2 regions of the Spongisporangium articulatum genome follow, and region 2 is predicted to be linked to the other one. Evidence: riboswitches for the same ligand, from Rfam matches in the RefSeq annotation. Region 2 holds a riboswitch; the other holds the start of a gene.
The links. A riboswitch is a leader RNA that binds a small molecule or an ion and turns the genes downstream of it on or off. The one in region 2 is predicted to bind cyclic di-AMP.

Region 1: it holds a riboswitch for cyclic di-AMP, as region 2 does, so the genes downstream of both, ACIB24_RS22665 (C40 family peptidase) here and ACIB24_RS00800 (C40 family peptidase) in region 2, are expected to answer to the same signal.

Annotation. Positions count from the first base shown of each region.
Region 1 is NZ_JBITLV010000010.1:87,349-91,552, forward strand. It holds gene ACIB24_RS22650 (SHOCT domain-containing protein) at 1-201, shown strand, start outside; gene ACIB24_RS22655 (response regulator transcription factor) at 244-957, shown strand; gene ACIB24_RS22660 (sensor histidine kinase) at 959-2,107, shown strand; cyclic di-AMP (ydaO/yuaA leader) riboswitch at 2,279-2,453, shown strand; gene ACIB24_RS22665 (C40 family peptidase) at 2,520-3,263, shown strand; gene ACIB24_RS22670 (DUF6153 family protein) at 3,373-3,816, shown strand; gene ACIB24_RS22675 (DUF305 domain-containing protein) at 3,905-4,204, shown strand, end outside.
Region 2 is NZ_JBITLV010000001.1:160,321-164,524, forward strand. It holds gene ACIB24_RS00795 (HNH endonuclease) at 104-598, opposite strand; gene ACIB24_RS00800 (C40 family peptidase) at 1,042-1,656, opposite strand; cyclic di-AMP (ydaO/yuaA leader) riboswitch at 1,782-1,929, opposite strand; gene ACIB24_RS00805 (metal-dependent transcriptional regulator) at 2,229-2,960, opposite strand; gene ACIB24_RS00810 (cryptochrome/photolyase family protein) at 3,035-4,204, shown strand, end outside.

The sequences.
Region 1 (4,204 bases), on a different contig from region 2:
GGTGCGCTCGTCGCGGGGGTCGTCCTCGTCTACCGCTCGAGGGGCGCCTCGGCAGCATCATCTGGCCAGCCGCTCGGGGGCACGCCCGAGCAGGTGCTGGCCGGCCGCTTCGCTCGTGGCGACATCGACGAGAGCGAGTACAGCCATCGACTCGGCGTCCTTCACCAGCACGCGGGCGGACCGGTTTCCCCCGATCGGTGATCCCTCGCACACCCGCGGACGTGTGTGGTCGATGATGTTCTGGTGGACGACTCGACGGGACTGAGCGCGCGCTCCTCTCGCGGTCGGCGCGCACTCGTCATCGATGACGAGATCCACCTGGCGTCGATGATCGCTGGCTACCTGCGCCGAGAGGGTTTCGACGTCGACCTGGCCGGCGACGGTCAGCAGGCGCTGGACAAGGCACGCGCTGAACATCCGGACCTCGTCATCCTGGACCTCGGGCTGCCTGAGTTGGATGGCGTCGAGCTGTGTCGCGAGCTTCGGACATTCTCCGACTGCTACGTGATCATGGTTACCGCTCGCGCAGGCGAGGCGGACAAGCTCCGCGGTCTGGCTGCTGGAGCCGACGACTACATCACGAAACCGTTCAGTCCAAGAGAACTGGTGGCCCGCGTTGAGGTGATGTTCCGCCGGCCTCGATCAGGTCGACCCGTTGGCGACCTGGTGATCGGTGACCTGACGATCGATCGGCCTCGGCGTGAGGTGCGTCTGGCAGGAGCACCTCTGGAGCTGACGCCGATCGAGTTCGACGTCCTGGCCGCCCTCGGGGCCCGACGTGACACCGTGCTGACTCGCCGGCAGATCCTGGACATCGTCTGGGGCGAGAGCTGGGTCGGGGACGAGAATCTGGTCGATGTCCACATCGGGCATCTGCGGCGCAAACTGTCCGACGGCCCTGGCAATCGGCGGTACCTGCACACCGTCCGGGGCGTCGGGTTCCGGATCGGTGAGTGAGATGCCAGGCAAGGTGAACAGCACGGCGGCAAGGCTTCTCGTCGTGATCATCGCGGTAACGGCATTCGGATCCATCGTGGGATGGGTGGTCGGAGCGTTGATCGCTCCGCGGATCTTCCACCATCATCTGCACAACGCCCTGCCGCAGGTCGCGACCGGCGTTCTCGTCCATGCCGACGAGGCTTTCACGACAGCCAATTCCATCGCTTTCGCGGTGTCCCTGCTTGCGGCTCTGCTCTTCTCGGCAATTCTCGCCCTCTACCTGAGCCGCCGGCTGTCGCGGACGTTGGGTCCGTTGACCGAGGCCGCGTCCGAGGTGGCTGCGGGCAGGTACGACGTCAGGGTGGAGACCGGGGGGCTCGGGCCTGAGGTGGACGATGTCGTGATCGCTTTCAACGACATGGCGGCACGCCTGGAGCGCGACGAACGGACCCGGTCGCGACTCCTGGCAGACGTGGCGCATGAGCTTCGCACGCCGGTGGCGACGATCGAGGCCTACATCGAGGGCATCCTCGACGGCGTCGTCGAACTCGACGCCTCGACGGCGGCGGTGCTTACGCTGCAGATCGCCCGGATCGCCCGGCTCACCGACGACATGGCGGCGGTCTCCTGGGCCGAAGCTGATCGGCCCCGGCCCGAGGCCGGCTCCGTGGACCCGGCGCGGTTGGTCGAATCAGCAGTTCTCGCAGCGGGAAGCCGCTTCGAGGCCAAGGGCGTCCACTTGCTCACCACGATCGAGCCGACACCCACGATCCGGGCCGATGCCGAGCGTCTCGGCCAGGTGCTGGGCAACCTGCTGGACAACGCGTTACGGCACACGCCACCGACCGGCGCCGTGACGATCGCGACGTGGGCATCATCGGAGCGGGTGCACCTGTCCGTTACGGACACCGGAGACGGCATCCTGGCAGAGCACCAACCCCTGATCTTCGATCGCTTCTACCGGGTCGACACCGCCCGCGACCGGCTCCGCGGTGGATCCGGCATCGGACTGGCCATTGCAAAGTCCCTGGTCGAAGCAAACGGCGGACGGATCTCCGTAGTCAGCGACGGACCCGGTCTGGGGTCGACCTTCACCCTGGAGTTTCCGATCGAGAACACTTCTGAGCACGTCCGGGTGCCTTCTTCAGAGAACCTTCAAGAAGGCTGATCCACGGCCTGCTGACCTGCGCAGACGCCGCTCGGATCATGCGTGCGGCGGGTCCAGAGGCGGTCAGTGCCGTGATCGGAACGTGACGTACCCACTGCCTCCCGGATAACTTTAGCCTCGCCTCCTCGCGCTCCGCGAGGTGGTGCCTGATCGGACGCCGAGCTCTGCCACCGCGTCGGGCTGCGACACTCCGCATGGCAGAGGCGGGGGACCCAAGAACTTCGGCCGAGCGCGTACCTGCGTCTCGGCCTTGGGGTGAAGCTCGCCGCCGCATTCAGGGGCGGCAGGCCGGGTGAACTCCCATCCGAACCCGACAGCTGACCTCGTAGGCGTCCGGAGAGGGAAACCGTTGTCCGAGCGCGCCTCCGCACGCCACCGATCACCCCACCGACCAACCACACCGATGTCGGACGTGGCCGACGCCATCACCGGCCAGCTCACCGCGCTGACGTCACCGCTGACGGTAGTCGGCAAGACCGGCCTCGTCCTCACCATGTCGTCCGGTCTGATCGCCGGCGGTGCGATACCCGCACTGGCAGGGACTACCGCGGCGGCTACGACGGGCCGGTCTGCCGAAGGCGGGATGGTGACCGCAGCGATGCCGGCCAGCGCGCTGGCCATGGCCTCGTCCCTCTCGGTTCAGAATTCGGGGCTGACGGCCCCGGCGGCCGCCCAGGTCACCTTCGAGAAGTCAGCCTTCAAGGCGATCAAGAGCTCCGCTCGGCCTGCCTCGGCAGAGACCTCAGCTGGCGCAGCCGGGAGTTCCGCTGGGTCTGCGGGAACCGTTGCTCCGGGTGCCGCTGTCAACGGCTCCGCAGTGCTGGCCATCGCTGCCCGCTACGTGGGAACGCCATACCTGTACGGCGGCACGACCCCGAACGGCTTCGACTGCTCCGGGTACACCGGATACGTCTACCGGCAGCTCGGAGTATCCCTTCCGCGGACGGCGGACCAGCAGCTGAACGCCACCCGGCAGATCTCCCGGGCCGACGCCCGTCCCGGAGATCTCGTCTTCTTCGTCTCCGGCGGCCGGGCCTACCACAACGGAATCTACGCCGGTGGAAACCTGATGTACGACTCTCCACGCAGCGGCAAGTCTGTGTCCAAGCGCGACATTTGGAGTGCAGATGTGGTCTTCACCCGCGTGACCGGGTAAGCAGTGGTCAACCGAGCACCCCGTCGAATCTGAAGATTCGGTGAAGATGGGTGGTCAGAGGGCCCCGAACCCGGGTTCCCGGCATAGGACGCGCCTACCGTTTCTGCCAATGCGTATCGGCGATCATCTCTGGCGGGCTCGTCTGCGGGGCTTCGCAGTTCTTGCCCTGCTGCTTGGTCTCCTGGCCATGCACGGTCTCAGCTCGCAGCACTCCATGGCCGGCATGTTCGCTCCCGCCGACATGACGCATACGACGGCGATGACCACCTCAACTGACGGCATGCACTCGCCGGCCGAACTGGGGGTCGTCGAGTCACCCCGCGCTGACACCGGCTTCCATGTCCCTGCGCTCGCTGCGAGTCCGATGGACCAGCTGATGGCCGATTGCCTGGCCGTCCTCCTGTCCACCGTCCTTCTCCTGCTGGCGCTCATGGTCGTTACCGGCCGTAGGTCCAGCCATTGGATGGCAGCGGGGTCACCTCTCGAAGCCGTCATCACACGGCCGCCGGATCGTCCACCGATACTGGGGAGTCTCTGCGTTCTGCGGGTGTGACAGGGCCGACCGCGCGAGCTGCTCAGTACGGCTCCGAACGGATCGCCAAGCCCTGTCCATGTCCAGAACCTGAAAGGCAATCCCTCTCATGAAGCACGCCAAGCACGCCCTCGCTGCCGCCGTTTTGGCTGCGGCTGTCGTCACTCTCAGCGCCTGTGGCGGGAGTGACGGCACGATGTCGTCTGGGACCTCGATGACCCCGATGAAAGGCATGGGGCAGAGTTCATCCGGTCCGGCGATGCCGGCCTCGGGCCCGCACAATGCCGCCGACGTCACGTTCAGCACGCAGATGATCTCCCACCACGCGCAGGCCGTCGAGATGACCGACCTCGTCCTCGCGAGCACGCAGAACGCCAAGGTCAGGGCCCTCGCCACCCAGATCAGGAAC
Region 2 (4,204 bases):
CGCTTGTGCAGTCGGCATGGCAATATCTCTCACGCACCGGCGCCAAGAGCGCCGGTGCACCAGTTTGGGCGGGTTCGAGGGCCGGGCCAGGAGCAGACCCGGTCTAGGCCGCCGCCGCCAGGTACTCCTCCCACTGCGGGTCGCGCACGTCGGCGCCGCGCACCACCCACTGCGGGCCCCGGGGGACGCCGGGCCGCACCCGCAGAGTCCAGCCCTTCTCCTCCGGGGTGCGGTTGCCCTTCACGTTGTTGCACCGCACGCAGCAGGCGACGAGGTTCTCCCACGTGTCCCGGCCCCCGCGGCTGCGGGGCAGGACGTGGTCGATGGTCGTGGCGTGCAGGCCGCAGTACGCGCACCGGTGGTCGTCGCGGCGCAGGACCCCGCGCCGGCTCACCGGCACCGACCGGCCGTGCGGGACGCGCACGTAGCGGCCGAGCACGATGACCGAGGGCCGGGGCAGGATGACGCTCCCGCTGACGACCGGGACCGGCCCGTCGGCGATGACCGTCGCCTTGCCCGCCAGCACGAGCACCAGGGCCCGCCGGAACGAGACGACCGCGAGTGGCTCGTACCCCGCATTGAGAACCAGAGTGCGCATCACGCCTCCCCTGCCGACAACGTGCCGCAGGCGATTGCGGTGGCCGCCGTTCCACGGTGAGGCCGTGTGATCGGCCTCGGGACGACGAAAGGCGCCGTTCCCAACGGAACGACGCCCTGGCTCGCGCGCGGCTGGACCACCGGTAGTAGTGGTACCACCGGTAACCGGACACTCGTACTCGCCAGGGCGGCAATGACACTGCGCAGCGCGTCAGGCATCACGACCTCCTCAGCTCGCACAACACCCGATGGACTCTTCGCAGAGTAAGCGCATCGACCCCACGAATCACTTCTTTTCTACCGAGGCGAGTCGTGCTAGTGGTGACGGCCGGGAAAACTCTGTCGGCAAAAAGCGATCGGCACCGGCCCCTGCGGAGGGGGTCGGTGCCGATCGTCGAAGCTGTGTCGCGGAGTTGAAGCCGTACTGCGGAGTTTCGGTCTCGCTCAGAACCGGCCGAAGACGACCGAGCTGCTGTAGATCTCGCGCTTGGAGGTGACGTGGCCGGTGCTGCCGGCGTCGATCATCATGTTGTCGCCCGCGTAGATGCCCACGTGGTACGCGCGGCCCCCGCTCAAGAAGAAGACCAGGTCGCCGGGGACGGCCTGGTCGCGGGAGATGCGCGTGCTGGCGATCAACTGCTCGTTCGCCGTGCGCGGGAGGTTGATGCCGGCGAGGCGGTACACGTAGCCGGTCAGGCCCGAGCAGTCCCAGCCGTTCGGCGTGGTGCCGCCGTAGACGTACTTGACGCCCAGGTAGCGCGAGGCGATGGCCACGATCGAGGCGCCCTTCGAGCTGCCGAAGCTGCCGAGGTCGAACGACGGACCCTGGCTCTTCGGAACGGCCTTGAAGGCGCCGGTCTCGAAGGTGACCGCGGCGGCCGCGGGGGCGGTCAGCTCGGTGGCCGAGGAGTCGGTGGCGCCGACCGCCGACAGCAGGCCGCTCTGCAGGGCCATGCCGGGCTGGACGGCGATCGGGGCGGTGGCGGGCGCAGCGGCCTCGGCACCGGAGGTGGCCGCGTTCGCGGGAAGGCCCATCGTGGCCACGAGCCCGCTGGACATGGCCAGCACGACACCGCCACGACCGAGTGTTCCCACGTGGTCGGTGACGGCGTTGGATAACGACGTAAGGGGCGTACTAGGTCGAACTGTCGCGCGGTGACGCGACGTTGCTCGAGTAGTCACTTTCAGCCTTCTCCGTACGCCTTCGAGGTGAGCTGTCGGGTTCGGGTGGGAGATCACCCGGCCGGAAGGTTCCCGGCTTCACCCCAAGGACCGCAGGGAGCACGGCCCGAAAGTGGTTCCCCCGCCTCTGCCATGCGGTGTTGTAGCTGGCCCCGGAGCCAGTGGCAGAGCTCGGCGTCCGACCCGGGGGCTTCTCGGAGGGAGAGAAGCGATCGAGAACGTATCCCATGCCCCGGGGGGATGTCACGTCTGTGTCACGGTGACATCCGATTTCTTTACGTTGAGTTACCAAGATCCTACGTTCTGCCTAGGACTCACTCGCTCAGACATGGCGAAACCGGACAGACGGTAACTGGTTGAAAGCCGGACAGAGAGCCCGGCCCGGCTGAGGCCGCGGAGGCGGCGCGGAGGCCGCTCAGACGACCGTCAGACGGGCGCTCAGACGACCGTCAGACGGCCTGGACGAACACGTGCCGGGCGACGTCCGGCAGCAGCTGCACGGAGCCCGCCGAGCCCGCCGAGCCCGCCGAGCCCGCCACGCCGGCTTCGGGCGCGACGTCCAGCGAGTACCCCGACGACGTGCGGGAGGCGACCACGACGCTGCCCGGCTTCAGCCCGGCCTCGGCGAAGCGATGCATCACGTCGTTGTCGATCTGCAGCCGCTCACCGAGCCGCCGGACCAGCAGCGAGGCCCCGTCGGCGACCAGCGCGTCCGGCAGGCTCAGCACGCCCTCGCGGAACGCGTCGGGCGAGCTCGCCGCGCCGCCCAGCTCCTCCAGCCCCGGGATCGGGTTGCCGTAGGGGCTCTCGAGCGTGTCGCCGAGCATGGCGAGCAGCTTCTCCTCGACGTGGTCGCTCATCACGTGCTCCCACCGGCAGGCCTCTTCGTGGACCAGCTCCCACTCCAGCCCGATGACGTCGACCAGCAGTCGCTCGGCGAGCCGGTGCTTGCGCATGACGCGGGTGGCCTTGGCCCGGCCCAGGTCGGTCAGCTCGAGGTGCCGGTCGCCGGAGACGTGCAACAGTCCGTCCCGTTCCATCCGGGCGACCGTCTGCGACACCGTCGGCCCGGAGTGGCCGAGACGCTCGGCGATGCGGGCGCGCAGGGGGACGACGCCCTCCTCCTCGAGCTCGAAGATCGTCCGGAGGTACATCTCGGTGGTGTCGATGAGGTCGCTCACGTGCGCATTCTCCTTCACGCGGAGGCTGTCGCGCACCCATGACGCTGTGTTCTCCGCCGTAGGCTGAACGCTCGATGCCCCCCTCTGCTTCCGGCCCCGGATCCCGCACGGTCCTGTGGTTCCGCCGCGACCTGCGCGTGCAGGACCATCCGGCCCTGGTGCGGGCCGCCGCCGACGGGGCCCACGTCGTCCCGCTGTTCGTCCTCGACCCCGCCCTGCTCGAGCCCGCGGGCGAGCCGCGCCGCGCGTGGCTGGCCCGCTCACTCGCCGCGCTCGACGCGACCCTCCAGTCTTCGGGGGGCCACCTGGTGGTCCGGACCGGGAAACCCGAGGACGTCGTCCCCGAGGTCGCCCGGGAGGCGGGCGCCGAGCAGGTGTTCGTCACCGCGGACGCCGGGCCGTACGGCCGGGCGCGCGACGCGCGGGTCGCCCGGGCGCTCGAGGACGGCGGCCGCCGGCTGCGCGCCGTCGGCTCCCCCTACGCCGTGGGCCCGGGATCGCTGCTCACCGGCGGCGGGACGCCGTACCAGGTGTTCACCCCGTTCAGCCGGGCCTGGCTGGAGCACGGCTGGCCCGAACCGGCCGGGCGGCCCCGGCCGCACTGGGCGGACGCGGCCGGCGACGGAACTGGCATATCAGTTCCCGACCAGTCCCTCGGGGGCGTGGAGCCCGGTGAGGCGGCCGCGCGGCGCCGGTGGCGGGAGTTCCTCGAGGACGGCCTGGCGGACTACGCGGACCGCCGCGACCGCCCCGACCTGTTCGGTACCTCGCAGCTGTCGGCGGCCCTGAAGTTCGGCGAGATCCACCCGCGCACCCTGCTGCACGACCTCCGGGAGGTGAGCTCCCGGCGTCCCACCCTCGCGGCGGGCGCCGAGGCCTTCCGGGCCGAACTGTGCTGGCGCGAGTTCTACGCCGACGTCCTGTGGCACCGGCCCGAGACGGCCCGCGAGTACCTGCGCCCGCAGTACGCGCGGATGCGCTACGACGAGCCGGGCGCGGCGTTCGAGGCGTGGACGCAGGGTCGCACCGGGTTCCCGCTGGTCGACGCCGGGATGCGCCAGCTGCTGGCCGACGCCTGGATGCACAACCGGGTCCGGATGCTGGTGGCCAGCTTCCTGGTCAAGGACCTGCACGTGGAGTGGCAGCACGGCGCCCGCTGGTTCATGCAGCACCTGCGCGACGGCGACCTGGCCAGCAACCAGCACGGCTGGCAGTGGGTGGCCGGCTGCGGCACCGACGCGGCG